One region of the Clostridium sp. CTA-5 genome, then DNA from elsewhere that is predicted to be linked to it. Evidence: riboswitches for the same ligand, from Rfam matches in the RefSeq annotation. Region 1 holds a riboswitch; each other region holds the start of a gene.
What was found. A riboswitch is a leader RNA that binds a small molecule or an ion and turns the genes downstream of it on or off. The one in region 1 is predicted to bind thiamine pyrophosphate.
Positions count from the first base shown of each region.

Region 1 (3,939 bases):
CCACTATCCTCATTTATTATTTTAGTAATAATATTAAAAATAGTACTTTTTCCACTTCCTGATGGCCCTACAATTGAAATAAGCTCACCTTCTCTTACATTAAATGTTATATCTTTTAATATTTCTAACTCACCAAAGCTTTTTTTAACCTTTGCAAGTTCTATTTTATTTTGGTAAGAATTCATTTGTATAAGCCTCACTTGCTTTCATATCCTTAGTAATAATTCCATTATCTAAAAGGAATTTTGTGTAATTATCCCAAACACTATCCTTCATTTCACCCCATTTTTTTGCATCAGCCTTATATTCTTTAGCTAGGAATTTCATACTATCTATTGCTAAATTTTCATCAATTTCTGGCACTTTTGAAACTAATAATTTTGCACTTTCTTCTGGATTTGATATACATTCTTCATATCCTTTTGATGTAGCCGTTAAAAATTTCTTAACCAATTCTGGGTTATTATTAATCTGATCTTCTGTAGTTGCTATAATTGGAGTATAGTAGTTTAATGATTCATCTAATTCTCTAAGTGGTATATAATTTATATCAAAGTTTCTTTCCTTAGCTTCTATATTAGTCCATCCTTCAAAAACCCACTCAAAATCTATATTATTCTTTGTAGCTATAAAGAAATCTTCTGTACCTGCATCTACTTTCTTAAGTTTTGAAAAATCAGCTCCCCCTTTTTCCATTACAGTCTTTAAAATTGCTTCTTCACTAGGACTTCCCCATCCACCATATACTTTTCCTTCAAAATCTTTTACTGTTTTTATTCCCTTTTCTTTTGGTGATGCAAATCCTGATGTGTTATTTTGAATAATTGTAGCAATAGCTTTAACTGGTAATTGAATATCTGAAGTTCTAGCAAACGTTAAATCTTCTTGATAACTTATAGCAAAATCTGCTTTTCCAGCTGAAATTAATTGTAAAGCTGCACCTTCTGAGGGTTGAATGATTTCAACATCTAATCCTTGTTCCTTATAATATCCTTTCTCCTGAGCTACATAAATACCTGTATGATTTGTATTAGGTGTATAATCTAAAATTAACTTAACCTTTTGTAGACCTTCTTCCTTTGCACTCTTTTTAGTTGAATTGCATCCAACTAATCCAGTAGAAATTAATAATGCTGACATTGCTAATGCTAGTAATCTCCTCTTTTTCATAAATAGTCCTCCTTAAGTCTTAACTTATTTATTTTTACATGATTTAAATAATATCTAACCTTCTACTCTTTTCCATGGTGTAAATTTTCTTTCAATAAATGTAACTAAAATAAATATCCCCATACTAATTGCAACAATTACAATTATCGCTGCAAACATCTTATCTAATGCATATGAGCTTCTAGCTCTCGTCATATATACGCCAAGTCCTCTATCCCCTCCAAGCCATTCTCCAATTACCGCACCCATAATACTATAAGTTGCTGCAATTCTCATTCCAGAAAAAAAGCTTAGAATTCCATAAGGAAGTTTTAAGTGTAAAAACACCTTTAATTTTGATGCACCCATCAATTTAAAATGATTTATAAAATCGTTATCTACAGAATTTAATCCATCTGATATACTAATAACAATTGGGAAAAAGCATACTAATACTACAACTATTATTTTAGGTAAAGTTCCAAATCCAAACCAAATTATAAATAGTGGAGCTAATGCAATTATTGGTATGGTTTGTGATATCACAAATATCGGATAAAGAGTTCTTCTTATTAGTGGAATCATATCCATAAATATTGCTAAAATTAATGCTGATATTATAGCTAAAATAAATCCTACTATACCCTCATATATTGTAATTAATATATGAGGAAACATTATACTAAAATCGTTTATAAGAACCTTAATAATATCGCTTGGAGCTGGCATAATATATTTTTGAATTCCACCTAACAAAATAATTATTTCCCACAATATTAAAAGTCCAATAACAAAACTTAATGGTATTAACTTATCCCCTATATTTTTTAATCTTTTCATCAATTGTTACGCCCTCTTTTTTATAGTCAATCTTTACAATAGAAGCTACTCTAGATGCTCCCTCTTCTACACAAATTTCTTGTGCTCTTTTTACAATTTGAAGAAGAAAGTCTAACTCCCCTTCCATTGTTGTCTCCATCGGACCTACTTCATATTTTACCCCTGTTGATTGAATGTATTCTATAACCTTATCCACTACTGGATAGGTCATCTCATCTGGTACCTTTGGTATTACTTGTAAGCTCACATTACATACTGTCATATTAATCCTCCTAATTTTTAAACTATATTTTAAAACAAAATTATAATTTAAGTTATTTATTTTTTAATATAATTTCCTAAAGAATAAAAAAATCGCTAAGGCGACTGTGGAGCCGTCGATTTTTTTTACGCATCTGCCTTTTCGAACGTATGTGAGAAAAATCTGGCAGGCGAATATATTTTCTTTTTATTCTTTAGGTTTTATTTCTTAATCCTTAAGCAAAAATATAATCTAAGTTATTCACAGATTTAAAAAATATAATTTCCTAAAGAATAAAAAAAGCATAAAATCATCTAATCCAGACAATTTTATGCTTGTGGTTACTAATTTAATATTATACTTAAATAATACAGTCTCCCTACGTTGACATTATCCAAATCAGGTTATGGGTCGAAATTTCAAATAATTTCCTCTCAGATAGTTTACTAACTCCCCAGCTGTTATTATGTTATTATAAGTTAACTATATATTTTTTTTCCTATTGTGTCAATATAATTAATACTTTTTATTAATTAGTCTATACTATAATCTAATTAGGCGCCTGAAATAAAATAATAGCCTAAAGATAGTTTGTATATTCTATGTCAGACAAGAAAACAAACTCAGTTAATAGCGAGCTATTGGCTAAATTTGTTACTGCAGTATTACACAAAATAGACGAGTATACAGGTCTATTATTTTTTTCAATGTTACTTATATTTAAATAACTGCTAATACCTTAAAACATATCTTTTAATCTAAAGTTCTGTTAATCTAAAAAAATTCTTCTCTATAATTTTTGATAATTCTTCAATTGGAATTTTTTTTATTTTAGATACACTTTTCATAACATCAATTATTACTTTTGGATATCCATATTCTCCATTTACCCATTCTAAAGCTGTTGGTCCATCAGTTTCTACAAGTAATCTGTCTATTGGAATTTTAATTAACACTTCTTCTGTTAATTTTGAATATCCTATATCAACACTTATCGTAAAATAGCAACCTAATTTTATAAGATTATCTAAAGTTTCAAAATCACCACTATACCAATGAATAATTACATTACTATAATTATATTTTTTAAGAATATTGTAAATTTCTTTTTCTGCACCCTTTGTATGTATTGATATAATCTTATTCCTTTTAATACTTTCTTCCAATATAAAATTAAAAATTCTTCTCTGTGCCTTATAAGTTTTTTGGTCTTCTATCCAAAAAAAATCTAAACCTATTTCGCCAATCAAGTCACTTTCTTCAATATAAGGAACTAGATCTTTAAGTTTGCCCTGGTATTCATATGCCTTCCAAGGATGTATTCCAAAAGTTGCTTTAATATATTTGCTCTTTTTAGTATATTCTTTATTTTTTAAATAACTCTCTACGTCCATACCATTTGTAATAGTTAAAATTTTAAGATTATTAATTTCATCTATAGCATTCTCTATATTCTCTTTAAAAAAATCTAAATGAGTATGTGCATCAATATACATTGTTTTCTCCTAATAAGTTTTTTATTTTATAAACTTATTTACTATTATAACTAGTTTATTTATAAATTTCTATTAATTAAAAACAGTATCATTTGCTATTTTTTGTAACTTTAGTGCAGTATCTGAATCTAAATCAGCTGTATATTCAAGTCCAACTGGCGATTCATCATAAAGAGTTGCATATAAAGTACATGATGCTAAATATGTTCCATA
Region 1 covers NZ_BAAAAT010000001.1:113,310-117,248, reverse strand. Annotated here, with positions in the region: gene ACYUET_RS00490 (ABC transporter ATP-binding protein) at 1-185, opposite strand, end outside; gene ACYUET_RS00485 (ABC transporter substrate-binding protein) at 166-1,170, opposite strand; gene ACYUET_RS00480 (ABC transporter permease) at 1,225-1,989, opposite strand; gene ACYUET_RS00475 (thiamine-binding protein) at 1,961-2,251, opposite strand; TPP riboswitch at 2,589-2,697, opposite strand; gene ACYUET_RS00470 (TatD family hydrolase) at 2,989-3,726, opposite strand; gene ACYUET_RS00465 (DUF4886 domain-containing protein) at 3,799-3,939, opposite strand, start outside.

Region 2 (3,939 bases), on a different contig from region 1:
ATTTTATTTTAACGGATAACGAATTTTCAATTTAACTAAATAAAGAGAATTAAATTGATTAAAAACCAAAGATAAGTTTATAGTGAACTTAGGGGGAAGAGAGTATGAAAAGAGTGAAAGTATCACAAACTTTTAGACATATAGTACAACTGATAATGTTTTTATTGTTACCAGGATTATATGCAATGACTCTTGGTGAATTGAAAATAGTTTATAAAATGATTCTTAGTGGAAATTTTAATTTTATTCAATCACTGCCAAATTTAATAGAGATTTCATCAGCTATATTATTAACGATATTAATAGGAAGATGGTTTTGTGGGTGGTTGTGTGCTTTTGGAGCTTATAATGATTTAATATTTTTTATATCTAAAAAATTATTTAAAGTAAATTTTAGAGTAGATGAAAAAGTTGATTCAATATTAAAATATGTAAAGTATTTAGTATTAGTATTTATAGGAATTGTTTCTTGGACAATGGGAAGTAATATTTTACAAAGTACAAGTCCTTGGGATGCCTTTGGAGAAATAACTAATATATCTGGTGTTCTATCTACATTACTTATTGGATTTATACTTTTAATTTTAATTACAATAGGAGCAGCTTTTATTGAAAGATTTTTCTGTAGATATTTATGTCCATTAGGTGCTGTATTCTCAATATGTTCTAGGATTGGAATAGTAAAAATTAATAAGCCTAAAGAAGCATGTGGAAAGTGTAGAGCTTGTACACTTAAATGTTCAATGGGAATAAAACTTTATGAGATGGAGTCTGTTAAAGGCGGAGAATGTATAAATTGTTTAAAATGTACTGATGTATGTCCTAGAAGTAATGCCAATGTAAATATACTTGAAAAAGATTTAGATTCTAAAATGGCTAGTACTATAGCACTGGCAACGATGGTAGGAGTCTATGGAGCTACATCTTTTGCCGGAAGTCATTTAAATAATTCTAATTTAGATATAAATAATAAATCAGTTTCAGAAAATGAAAATAAAAATGGGGTTTCACAAAATAATAATGTGTCACAAAATCCCAATAAGGCTTCACAAGAATATAAAGATGGAACATATATAGGAACCGGAAAAGGATTCAAAGGAGGAACAACTAAAATTTCAGTTACAATACAGAGTGGGAAAATAGCCCAAATAGAAACTTTATCATATGGAGATACACCTAACTATTATGACAGAGCTTCGAAATCTATAATAAATAACATAGTTTCTAAACAGTCAACATCAGTAGATACAGTTTCAGGAGCTACTTATAGTTCTAAAGGGATTATTCAAGCGGTAACTAATGCTTTAAGTCAAGCAAAAGCTTAAAATTTATAATTAGTTCTATAGTAATAATATATTTATTACTTGACGGATAAGAATTAAAGGTATAAGCTTTAAATTGTAAAAGATAATTTAATAATTTTATAACTAGGGGAGCTAATATTTTAGCTGAGATTGGAAAGATTGATTTCCTGGACTCTTATAACCTGATTTGGTTAATACCAACGTAGGGAAGTACACTAAATAATGCGTAGTATATTTATGTAGCCCTTGGGCTACATTTTTTTTATTCCAAAATAAGTAATTAGTTAAAGTTATGTTTTAAAACTGTGTTGATATTGTAGTATAAAGCTCATGGACAGAGGAATTTACTTTAAGAACTCTAAAATAAAGCTTAGTCCAATTAATGCATGTTCCCAATCAAAGATTGCTGACAAGCAATTAATTGTACAAATCTTCATTAAGAGTTCTAAAAAGCAAATTCAAATGCTACTTCGCCCTTATACTAGAATATCAACATTCACTTAAAATATAGAATTAATTAAAAATTTAGTGCAGTTTCATTACGTTAGGCATATGAAAGTAAAATAATAGATCAAAGATGTGCAGTATATTTTGATGATGAAGTATGTAGCAAAATATAAAAGTATACTGGTTTATTATTTTTTTGAATGTACATTAAATAAAAAATGAAAGGAGGACTAAAAAAATATTATGAATGAAAAAAGTAAGACACAAAAAATTGCATTAAGTGGAATTTTGATAGCAATAGCAACTTTTTTCGGAACATTTTCAATTCCAATAGGAGTAGCAAAAATATCACCAATTCAACACTTTGTAAATGTAATTGGAGCAATAGTTTTAGGTCCAATTTATGCTTTAACAAATGCATTTATTGCATCATTAATAAGAAATATTTTAGGTACAGGTAGTTTATTAGCATTCCCAGGAAGTATGATAGGTGCATTTTTAGCAGGAGTTCTTTATAAAAAATTTAGGAAAAAATTCATAGCTGCAATTGGTGAAGTAATAGGTACAGGAATATTAGGTGCTTTAATAGCTTATCCAATAGCAGCGGTACTTTTAGGAAAAGAAGTAGCAGTATTTGTATATGTTATACCATTTACTTTTAGTTGTAGTGTAGGAGCAATTATTGCTTATGTATTTTTAAAAATTCCTGTCATAGAAAAATATTTAATGACTAATGAAAATATAAAATCACAAAGTATTTAGAAAAAAAGTTGTATTTTCAAATAATGTTTATATGTCAGTAAAAAATAAATTTTAATTACAGATGATCATTATACCTTATAAGAACAACATTTATTTAAAAGATAGATTAGAAAGAAGAGGAGAAAAAATGTTTAGAGCACTTACAATTGCAGGTTCTGATAGTTGTGGAGGAGCTGGTATTCAGGCAGACTTAAAAGCATTTTCAGCTAATGGAGTTTATGGCATGAGTGTTATAACAGCAATAACAGCTCAAAATACAATGGGTGTTTTTGGAATTCAAGATATAAGCCCAGAAATGATTAGATCACAAATGGATGTGATTTTTGAAGATATTAGAGTTGATGCCATAAAAATAGGAATGGTATCTAAAATTGAATCTATAAAAGCTATATCAAGTTCATTAAGAAAAAAGAAGAAACTACCATTAATTGTTTTAGATCCAGTTATGATTTCTAAAAGTGGATTTAATTTATTGTCAAAGGATGCTAAGGATACTTTAGTTAAAGAATTATTTCCATTGGCTACCCTAATAACACCTAATTTACCAGAAGCAGAAGAAATTTTAGGAATAAAAATAAAAACTCTAGAAGATATGAAAAAAGCATCAAAAAAGCTTAAGGAGTTTGGTCCAAAATATGTTCTTATTAAAGGTGGACATTTAAAAAATGAAGCAACAGATTTATTGTTTGATGGTGAAAATTTTATTTTTTTACCACAAGAAAGAATAAATGTAAAGCATACTCATGGAACAGGATGCACACTATCATCTACAATAGCTGCTAATTTGGCTAAAGGGATGACGATTGAGGAGGCAGTTAAAGAAGGTAAAAGATACACAACATGTGCAATAGAACATGGATTTGAACTTGGAAGAGGTGTTGGGCCTACTAATCATTTTTATGAACTTTATAAAAGAGCTGGAATAATAGAGTAACTTTTAAATTAATGCTATATTCTAAGGGAATGTTGATATTGTAGTATAAAGCTCATGAACAGAGGAATTTACTTTAAGAACTCTAAAATAAAGCTTAGTCCAATTAATGCGTGTTCCCAATCACAGATTGATGACAAGCAATTAATTGGACAAATCTTCATTAAGAGTTCTAAAAAGCAAATTCCAATGCCAGTTCGCCCTTATACTACAATATCAACACTGTTTTAAAATATAGCCTAAATTAAAGTAAAATTCAAGAATAAAAAAATCATTAAGAATGTGGATGTAGCAAATTTTTTCATAATATACCTTTTTGGATATCTGTGAGAAAAATATGCTAAACAAATATATTTTATAAATTTTAATATTAACGGAGGAATAGACGATGAATTATAAGACTCAAATGGAAGCAGCAAAAAAAGGGATAGTTACTAAAGAAATGAAGATGGTAGCTTCTAAGGAAAATATTTCAGAAGAAAAATTAATTAAACT
Region 2 covers NZ_BAAAAT010000002.1:124,342-128,280, reverse strand. Annotated here, with positions in the region: gene ACYUET_RS05915 (FAD:protein FMN transferase) at 1-35, shown strand, start outside; gene ACYUET_RS05910 (FMN-binding protein) at 105-1,325, shown strand; TPP riboswitch at 1,420-1,530, shown strand; gene thiW (energy coupling factor transporter S component ThiW) at 1,995-2,513, shown strand; gene thiD (bifunctional hydroxymethylpyrimidine kinase/phosphomethylpyrimidine kinase) at 2,641-3,447, shown strand; gene thiC (phosphomethylpyrimidine synthase ThiC) at 3,833-3,939, shown strand, end outside.
Region 2: linked by a shared signal. The riboswitch ahead of thiW (energy coupling factor transporter S component ThiW) and the one ahead of ACYUET_RS00475 (thiamine-binding protein) in region 1 are both predicted to bind thiamine pyrophosphate.

Region 3 (3,939 bases), 840 kb from region 1:
TAAATGTTGATAAAGATGCTCCTAAGGATGGGGTCCCTAATTCATTTGTAGATGGTAGAAATATGCTATTTTTAACTTTTGTAGCAGTATTTGCAAAACAAAGAGAAATAAACACTATTATAACAGGAGTATCTCAAAGTGACTTTAGTGGATATCCAGATTGCAGAGACGTATTTATAAAATCTTTAAATGTTACATTAAATTTAGCTATGGATTATCAATTTGAAATTCTTACTCCATTAATGTGGATTAATAAAGCAGAAACTTGGAAGATGGCAGACGATTTAGGAGCACTTAAAATAGTTAAAGAAGAAACACTAACTTGTTATAATGGAATAATAGGTAATGGTTGTGGAGAATGTCCAGCTTGTAAATTAAGAAAAAATGGTTATTTAGAATTCAAAAAAGAATATTTAAAATAATCTTTAAGTGAGTCTTTCTATATCTAGCATAAGACTTATGGAAAGAGGAATTTACTTTAAGCGTTCTAAAAATAAAGTTTAGTCAAATTAATACAGGTTTAAAACATAAAAGAATTTATTATAAACACTTTCTTTAATATAGAAGGTGTTTTTATTTTAATAAATTATTTATAGGATAATAATGTAATATAATTAATCTAGAAAATAATTTAAATGAAAATAAGAGGCACGTTAATTATGAAAAAAATTAGTGATTTTTTATTAAAAATAGCAACTATAAAAAATGTAATAATAACTATAACTATTACAGCAATATATACAATTTTTGTTTTTAACAAGTTAATAGCTAAGTTTGGACAAGTAACTAATGGTACTAAACTAATAGATATCTATGTTGGACTTAAAAGTGATGAAGCTTATAAAATTATTTCAAGTTATGGTGACAAAGGAATAGAGTATTATAATATTGTGCAATTAGGAGATGTTATTTTTCCTATTTTAGCGGGATTTACATTCTGTATAACAATAGCTTTATTAATAAAAAAATTATTTAATGGAGAAAAATTTAAATATTTATGCATTTTACCTTTATTTACTGTAACTCTATTTGATTATTTGGAAAACATAGGAGTTTTTATTATGCTAAGAAGATTTCCAAGTTCTTTAAATGGAATTACAGAATTAACAAGCTTTTTTAGTGCACTTAAATTTTTATCTTATGGAGTAAATTCAATAATTATAATAGTTTTAGTATCAATATACTTAAAAAGGTTAAAACCTATAATTAAAAATATTTAATATTAAGATTAAAATTATATTATAATAATATACGAAATATATGGAATTATTTTCATTAATAGTTATTTGCTTAGTAGTTTTATACTATATTAATTATAGATAAAAAATATTTAAGGAGTATATATGTCTGTATATTTTGATGTAGAAACTATTAGAGAGCTCATAAAAGATAATTATAGAGAACAAAGAGAATTTACATTAGAAGAATTAGCACAATACAATGGGAAAAATGGTAATCCTGCATATGTGGCAATAGAAGGTATAGTTTATGATGTGAGTGGAAAATCAGTTTGGGATAATGGAGAACATTTTGGTCTTACAGCAGGAAAAGATTTAACAGAACAATTTAAATCATGTCATGGAATGCCTAAATTTTTAAGTACTTTACCTAAAGTTGGAATACTTAAAAAAAATAATAGAATAAGTAGAAGTGAAATGAAAGATAAGTCTAAATTGACACCTGATGATTGGGTTAGATATATTACCCCATTAGTTAATCGGGAATTAGCAGAAGCTAAAGCAGGAATTAATCCTGAACATTTATACCAAGAATTTATTCTAGCAGGTGTGCTTGTGGGACTAGGAAAAGATCCACAAGAAGCTATTGAGCAGGTTGAAGAATGGGAAAAGACAGGAGTATCACAGCTTTTGGCGCAAAGTAAGATGAATAGATTTTATTAAAATTATCACTTAAGTTAATAAATACTTAAGAAAATAAAGATTTGTATTTTAAAAGTTCTGAGAGAATGTTATATTAATAATTGTTTTAATATACAAAAGAAACATTCTAGTAGGAACTTTAAAATATAGATTAAAGACACAATTATATTTATAATAAATATAATTATAAGAAAACAAATAATATCTTAATGAAAAGCTTATTTATTAAATTTGATTATTTAAATATAAATAATCAAAAAATTATAGAAATAAAGTTTAAGAATATAAAGATATTAAAAAAGGAGTATTAAATGGAATTTAGAAAATCAGTAGAATCAGATGCTAATAGTATAATTAATATTATTAAACAGGCACAAGAATATTTTAGTAAAAAGGGAATTAATCAGTGGCAAAATAACTATCCTAATATTGAAACAATAAGAAATGATATTTCTAATAAGAATAGTTATATTTTGATAAAAGATAATAATATTATTGGAACTGCAATGCTTTCCTTTGATGGAGAAAAGACTTATGAAAATATTTATGATGGAGAGTGGGTAAGTGATAATAAATATGCAGTTGTTCATAGAATTGCTATTGATAATAATTATAAAGGTTTAGGTATAGCAAAGTTAATTATAGAAAATATCGAAAAAATTTGTTTAAATAAAAATATACATAGTATCAGAATAGATACACATAAAGATAACATATCTATGCAAACAATGCTTAAGAAGAATGGATTTAAGTATTGTGGGATAATTTATTTAGAAGATAAAAGTGAGAGAATAGCTTTTGAAAAAATAATATAACTTAAAATAATAGTACATAAACAGTAGAAAGAAATCAATATTTTGTATTAGTGAAAAACGGGATATATAGAAATAGGGATATTACTATACATATTATATTATGAATGATATAATATATGCAGATATTGGAATAAAATTTAAATAGTGAATTATTTGCGGGGGGACTGTAAAAAGTTGAGAAGGATAAAACCTGACCCTTTGAACCTGTTAGCTAATACTGACGTAGGGAGCAAATCATCTACCGATGTATTTGATTTTAGTGCTTGCTATTATAAGTAAGCGCTTTTTTGTTATATAAAAATTTAAAAGGAGGATAAATTTTTAATGGGGGTTTTTACAAGTACAGCAGAAAAAAATTATAAGAGAGATATTATGAAAATAAACTTTAGAGCAGCAATTTTTGACTTGGATGGAACTTTACTAGATTCTATGGACATATGGGAGAAGATTGATATAGATTTTCTCTCAAAAAGGGGATTAAAAGTTCCGGATGGATATATAAATGAGATATGTGCTCGCAATTTTAAAGAAGCAGCTCAGTATACTATTAAATTATTTAATTTAGATGAAAAAGAAGAGGATATTATAAAAGAGTGGGAAAACATGGCGATACATGAATATAGTCATAATATTAAATTAAAACAGTATGCAAAAGAATATCTTTTACATTTAAAAGATAAAGGGATTAAGTTAGCAGTAGCTACAGGATTGCCACGAAAATTATATGAACCTGCTTTAAAAAATAATGGAATTTTCGAATTGTTTGACGTTTTTTGTTCTACAGATGAGATTGGCAGAGGTAAAGAATATCCAGATATTTTTCTATTAACAATCAAAAAATTAAATTTGTCTGCTGATAAATGTATTTTATTTGAAGATGTTTTACAAGGAATTGTTAATTCAAAAAAAGTTGGAATAACTGTTTATGGTATTTATGATAAGTATTCTGTTAAATATAGGAAAGAGATACTAGAAATAGCTGATGGGTATTTAAGTGATTTTACAAATGCACCTATTCCATATTAGTTGATTTTAATAGGAAAACATAACAGTAAATAATTCAAAGTAATAACAAAGTTAGAAATTTTACATAGTATAAAATTATTTTATTATCAAATAATATTAACTGCATATTAAAATTAATTGTACAAAAGAAAGGAGAAACTTATGAGACATAATAAAGTATTAGCGATTACACTACTATTTTTAATGTTTTTCAGTATGCCAGCTTTTGCTTTTGGTGA
Region 3 covers NZ_BAAAAT010000001.1:957,448-961,386, reverse strand. Annotated here, with positions in the region: gene queC (7-cyano-7-deazaguanine synthase QueC) at 1-422, shown strand, start outside; gene ACYUET_RS04425 (hypothetical protein) at 660-1,220, shown strand; gene ACYUET_RS04420 (cytochrome b5 domain-containing protein) at 1,344-1,901, shown strand; gene ACYUET_RS04415 (GNAT family N-acetyltransferase) at 2,192-2,695, shown strand; TPP riboswitch at 2,843-2,941, shown strand; gene ACYUET_RS04410 (HAD family hydrolase) at 3,020-3,721, shown strand; gene ACYUET_RS04405 (hypothetical protein) at 3,863-3,939, shown strand, end outside.
Region 3: linked by a shared signal. The riboswitch ahead of ACYUET_RS04410 (HAD family hydrolase) and the one ahead of ACYUET_RS00475 (thiamine-binding protein) in region 1 are both predicted to bind thiamine pyrophosphate.

Region 4 (3,939 bases), on a different contig from region 1:
TGAAAAAAATATTAATAAGGTTTTGTCTAGTACTAGTTTAGTTAAAAATAATAGTGAAGATTTTGATACAATAATTAAAGTTAAGAACAGAGGATATAATAGTACAATTTTTAAAACTATGATAACTGTTGATAACAAAAAAGATAAATCTTTTAATACATATTATGTATCAGCAGAATACAACTTTAAAAATTGGGATATCAATATAGGAGAACCAAACAAAATGCCAGAAGATTGGTAAAAGGAGGATGAATCAATGGGGAGTTGTGATACTTGTCCAAGTAAAGGTACATGTGGATCTAGCGGAAGTGAATGTAATAGCACTTGCTCAAAGACATTACCTAGATATGGGAAAATTAAAAACATAATTGGAGTAATTAGTGGTAAAGGTGGAGTAGGTAAATCTACTGTTACAGGTATAATGGCGACTACTTTAGCGAAAAAAGGATATAAAGTTGGAGTGTTGGATGCTGATATTACAGGACCATCTATGCCAAGATTTTTTGGAATAAATGATAAAAGAGCAATGATAATACCATTAGAAAATGATATGGTTAGATTTGATCCAGTAGAAACAAATACTGGAATAAAGGTTATTTCTATGAATCTTTTAACAGCTGTTGAGGATCAACCAGTTATATGGAGAGGACCAGTTATAACAGGAGTATTAAACCAAATGTTTGTGGAAACTAACTGGGGAGAGTTGGATTATTTACTTATAGATATGCCACCTGGTACAGGTGATATAGCATTAACAGTAATGCAAGAATTCCCTGTCAGTGAAGTTGTAGTTGTTTCAACACCTCAAGACATGGTATCAATGATTGTAAAGAAATTAGTTATAATGGCTGAAAAGATTGGTATTAAGATTAAAGGTGTAGTTGAAAATATGGCATACATTAATTGTCCAGATTGTGATAAGAAAATAAGAGTATTTAGTAAGAAATCATCAGAGGAACATGCTGAATATTTAGGATTGCCATTAATAGGAGAATTACCTATTAATACTGATTTAACAGAAGCATTAGAAAATGGAAAAGCAGAAGAATATGTAAAAGATAATGATTTATATTCTTTAATATTTGAAGGACTATATTAAGTATATTCTAGACCAGTATTCGCATTTATTTTGCATTATACTGGTCTATTATTTTATTTCATGTATCATAATATACATAATTCAATCTCCTTAGGAAATACTATTAATGTAATTTTTAATGGAAGGGTGAGTTTATTGAAAGTTAAAGTGGATAAAGATACTTGCATAGGATGTGGATTATGTCCATCAATATGTCCTGAATGTTTTGATATGGAGGATGATGGAAAAGCTGGAACAATAGTTAATGATGTACCAAAAGATGCTGAAGATAGTGCAAAGGAAGCAGAAGTTAGTTGTCCAGTTAATGCTATTTTAGCAGAATAATATCTAAAAAAATTAGAACTATCATCATATTGATAGCTCTAATTTTTTAGCCATTTTATGTTGTTAAATGCTCATTGGAAACAGATATTATTCTACTTATAGGTAGTATGCTTATAATAACTAAACATATTAAACCCTCTATACCTATTATTGGGCCATTTATAGATAAAGAATATAAAGCTGGAGACACTCCTTCTGGAGCATAAGAACCGAAGAATGCAACACCAGAAATAAAATGACACATAAATCTAGTTAAAATAGCAAGAGTTACTCCAATGTATTTTTTATTTTTGAAAAATCCAGCTAGTCCTAAAGATAAAAAAGGTAATGGGAAATCAAATAAAACTTGTACAGGATGGAGTATATATGGATCCATTAAGAAAGTTATTATGCCATAAAGAAATCCAGTTAAAAACCCAATTTCAGGACCATACATAAAAGCAATTAGCAATATTGGAATCATACTACCGAATGTTATGCTTCCTCCTTGAGGAAAGTGATATATTCTAAGCATTTTTAATATAGTAGCTAGTGCTAATGCTATACCTATTCTAGCAATTAATTGAGGGGTAAAATTTATTTTTTTCACTTTGGCTAATACTATAAGAATGATAACGAATCCTATTAATGTAGCAATAGATAATGGATTTGAAAGAATGGTGTGTACATTTTTAGGCAAATTTTGATATAGATTAATGAATTGATTTGCCCAATCATTAAAAATTTTCATAAAAAAAACCTCCTTAATAGTGCTTAGGAGATTATTAACCAATTAAGTATAAAATCTATCGTTATTTATAAAATTTTAAATAACGTACCTTACTATTTAAAAAAGTAAGATTAATATATAAAGATTACACTTCCCTACGCCAGAATTAACTGGATCAGGTTTTAAGGGTTTATGAAATATCAAATCTCAGCACAAGGCTCCCCTAGCACATTCTAAATATATTCTAAAGATTGTCTTATAAATAGTCAACTAAGTTATATATGTTATATTTGTTGCTTTTATTAGCATGCGAGATATAGTTTGATGAAACCGTACTTAATTGAATTTTTTGTCCATTTTTTGTATTATCTGATATATTATTACATGGGACTATTGTATTAAAATCATTTAATCCAACTATAACATCTTCTTTAAATGTTGAATCTATAATAAAACCTTTCATTTTTAACACCATCCTTATAAATGTATTTTTTACTTTGATGTAAATAAATATACATAATTAAAAATGATTTTTATTTTATGAAAGAGTTATAATATAATTCAAATAAAAAAATAATAGACTAGTATATTTGCATACTTGAACTATTATTTTTTATTTATTAAATTAATAAATATCATTATATATTATTTTAAATACTTCTAATGATTCTTCAATTTTTGGTTTTAAAAGTTTTTTCTTATTTTCATATTCGACTTTACCTTTTGGAGTCAAATGATATATCTTTTGAAATTTTTTTTCAGGATCATCCCAGACACCTAATATTAATTGTTCTTTTTCTAATTTTTTAAGTAGAGGATATATACCTCCAGTACTTGGTATCCATTTACCATTAGTTCTTATACCTATTTGAGTTGATATTTCATTACCGTTAGTAGGCTTTAATGATAAAATATATAAAACATATATAGGCAATAAACCTTTAGTAAATACTTGACCGACAGCATCTTTTTCCTTTTTAACTTTTTTTAATTCAGAAACTTTATTTTTATATTCTTCATAAAGCCGCTTTTCTTCAGCACGTATATCTTTTATATTATAAAAGTCAAAATTAGACATTTTAATCTACCTTTTCAACAATAAATCCGAAAAGTCCTGGACCAGTATGTACTCCAAGGGCAGGGCCTATACTATAACCTAGTTGGCAGTCTACTACATTGTCTAAGCTTTTAATAGTTTCAAATAGAGATTTCGCATCTTCAATTGCATTTCCATCCATAATCCAAAATTTACACTTGTTATTTTCAGTATAAGATTTAGCTATTTTTAACAGTTTAGATAAAGCTTGTTTTTTGCCTCTAGCTTTAGAATAAGTTTGAAAACAGCCTTCTTTGTCTATTGTTATAACAGGTTTTAAATTTAAAACCTCTGCAATAGTTCCAGCAACTCTACCTATTCTACCACCTTTTTTTAGGTATTCTAATGTATCTATAGTAAAGAAAATATCTGTATTATCAGAAATGGTTGGAATTATGTTTATTATTTCATCGAAAGATTTGCCTTGTTCAATAAGTTTTGCAGTTTCAAGAACCACAACTCCTTCGGCCATACTTAATGATTTCGAATCATACACAAATGTAGTAATTTCATCAAAATTTTCACATGCTAATCTTATGGAATTATAAGTGCCAGAAAACTCACTTGATAAAGTTATTATAATAGCATGAGTATAACCATCTCTAACAGCTTCATCAAGAATGTTAGTAAGTCTTTCGATACTTGGTAATGATGTCTTTGGAATTTCTGTAGGAAGTTTTTCATAAAGAAATTCTGGAGTTATTTCTAATT
Region 4 covers NZ_BAAAAT010000008.1:105,891-109,829, forward strand. Annotated here, with positions in the region: gene ACYUET_RS14430 (hypothetical protein) at 1-241, shown strand, start outside; gene ACYUET_RS14435 (Mrp/NBP35 family ATP-binding protein) at 257-1,099, shown strand; gene ACYUET_RS14440 (ferredoxin) at 1,235-1,423, shown strand; gene thiT (energy-coupled thiamine transporter ThiT) at 1,479-2,153, opposite strand; TPP riboswitch at 2,268-2,367, opposite strand; gene ACYUET_RS14450 (hypothetical protein) at 2,389-2,595, opposite strand; gene ACYUET_RS14455 (PadR family transcriptional regulator) at 2,758-3,210, opposite strand; gene ACYUET_RS14460 (DegV family protein) at 3,212-3,939, opposite strand, start outside.
Region 4: linked by a shared signal. The riboswitch ahead of thiT (energy-coupled thiamine transporter ThiT) and the one ahead of ACYUET_RS00475 (thiamine-binding protein) in region 1 are both predicted to bind thiamine pyrophosphate.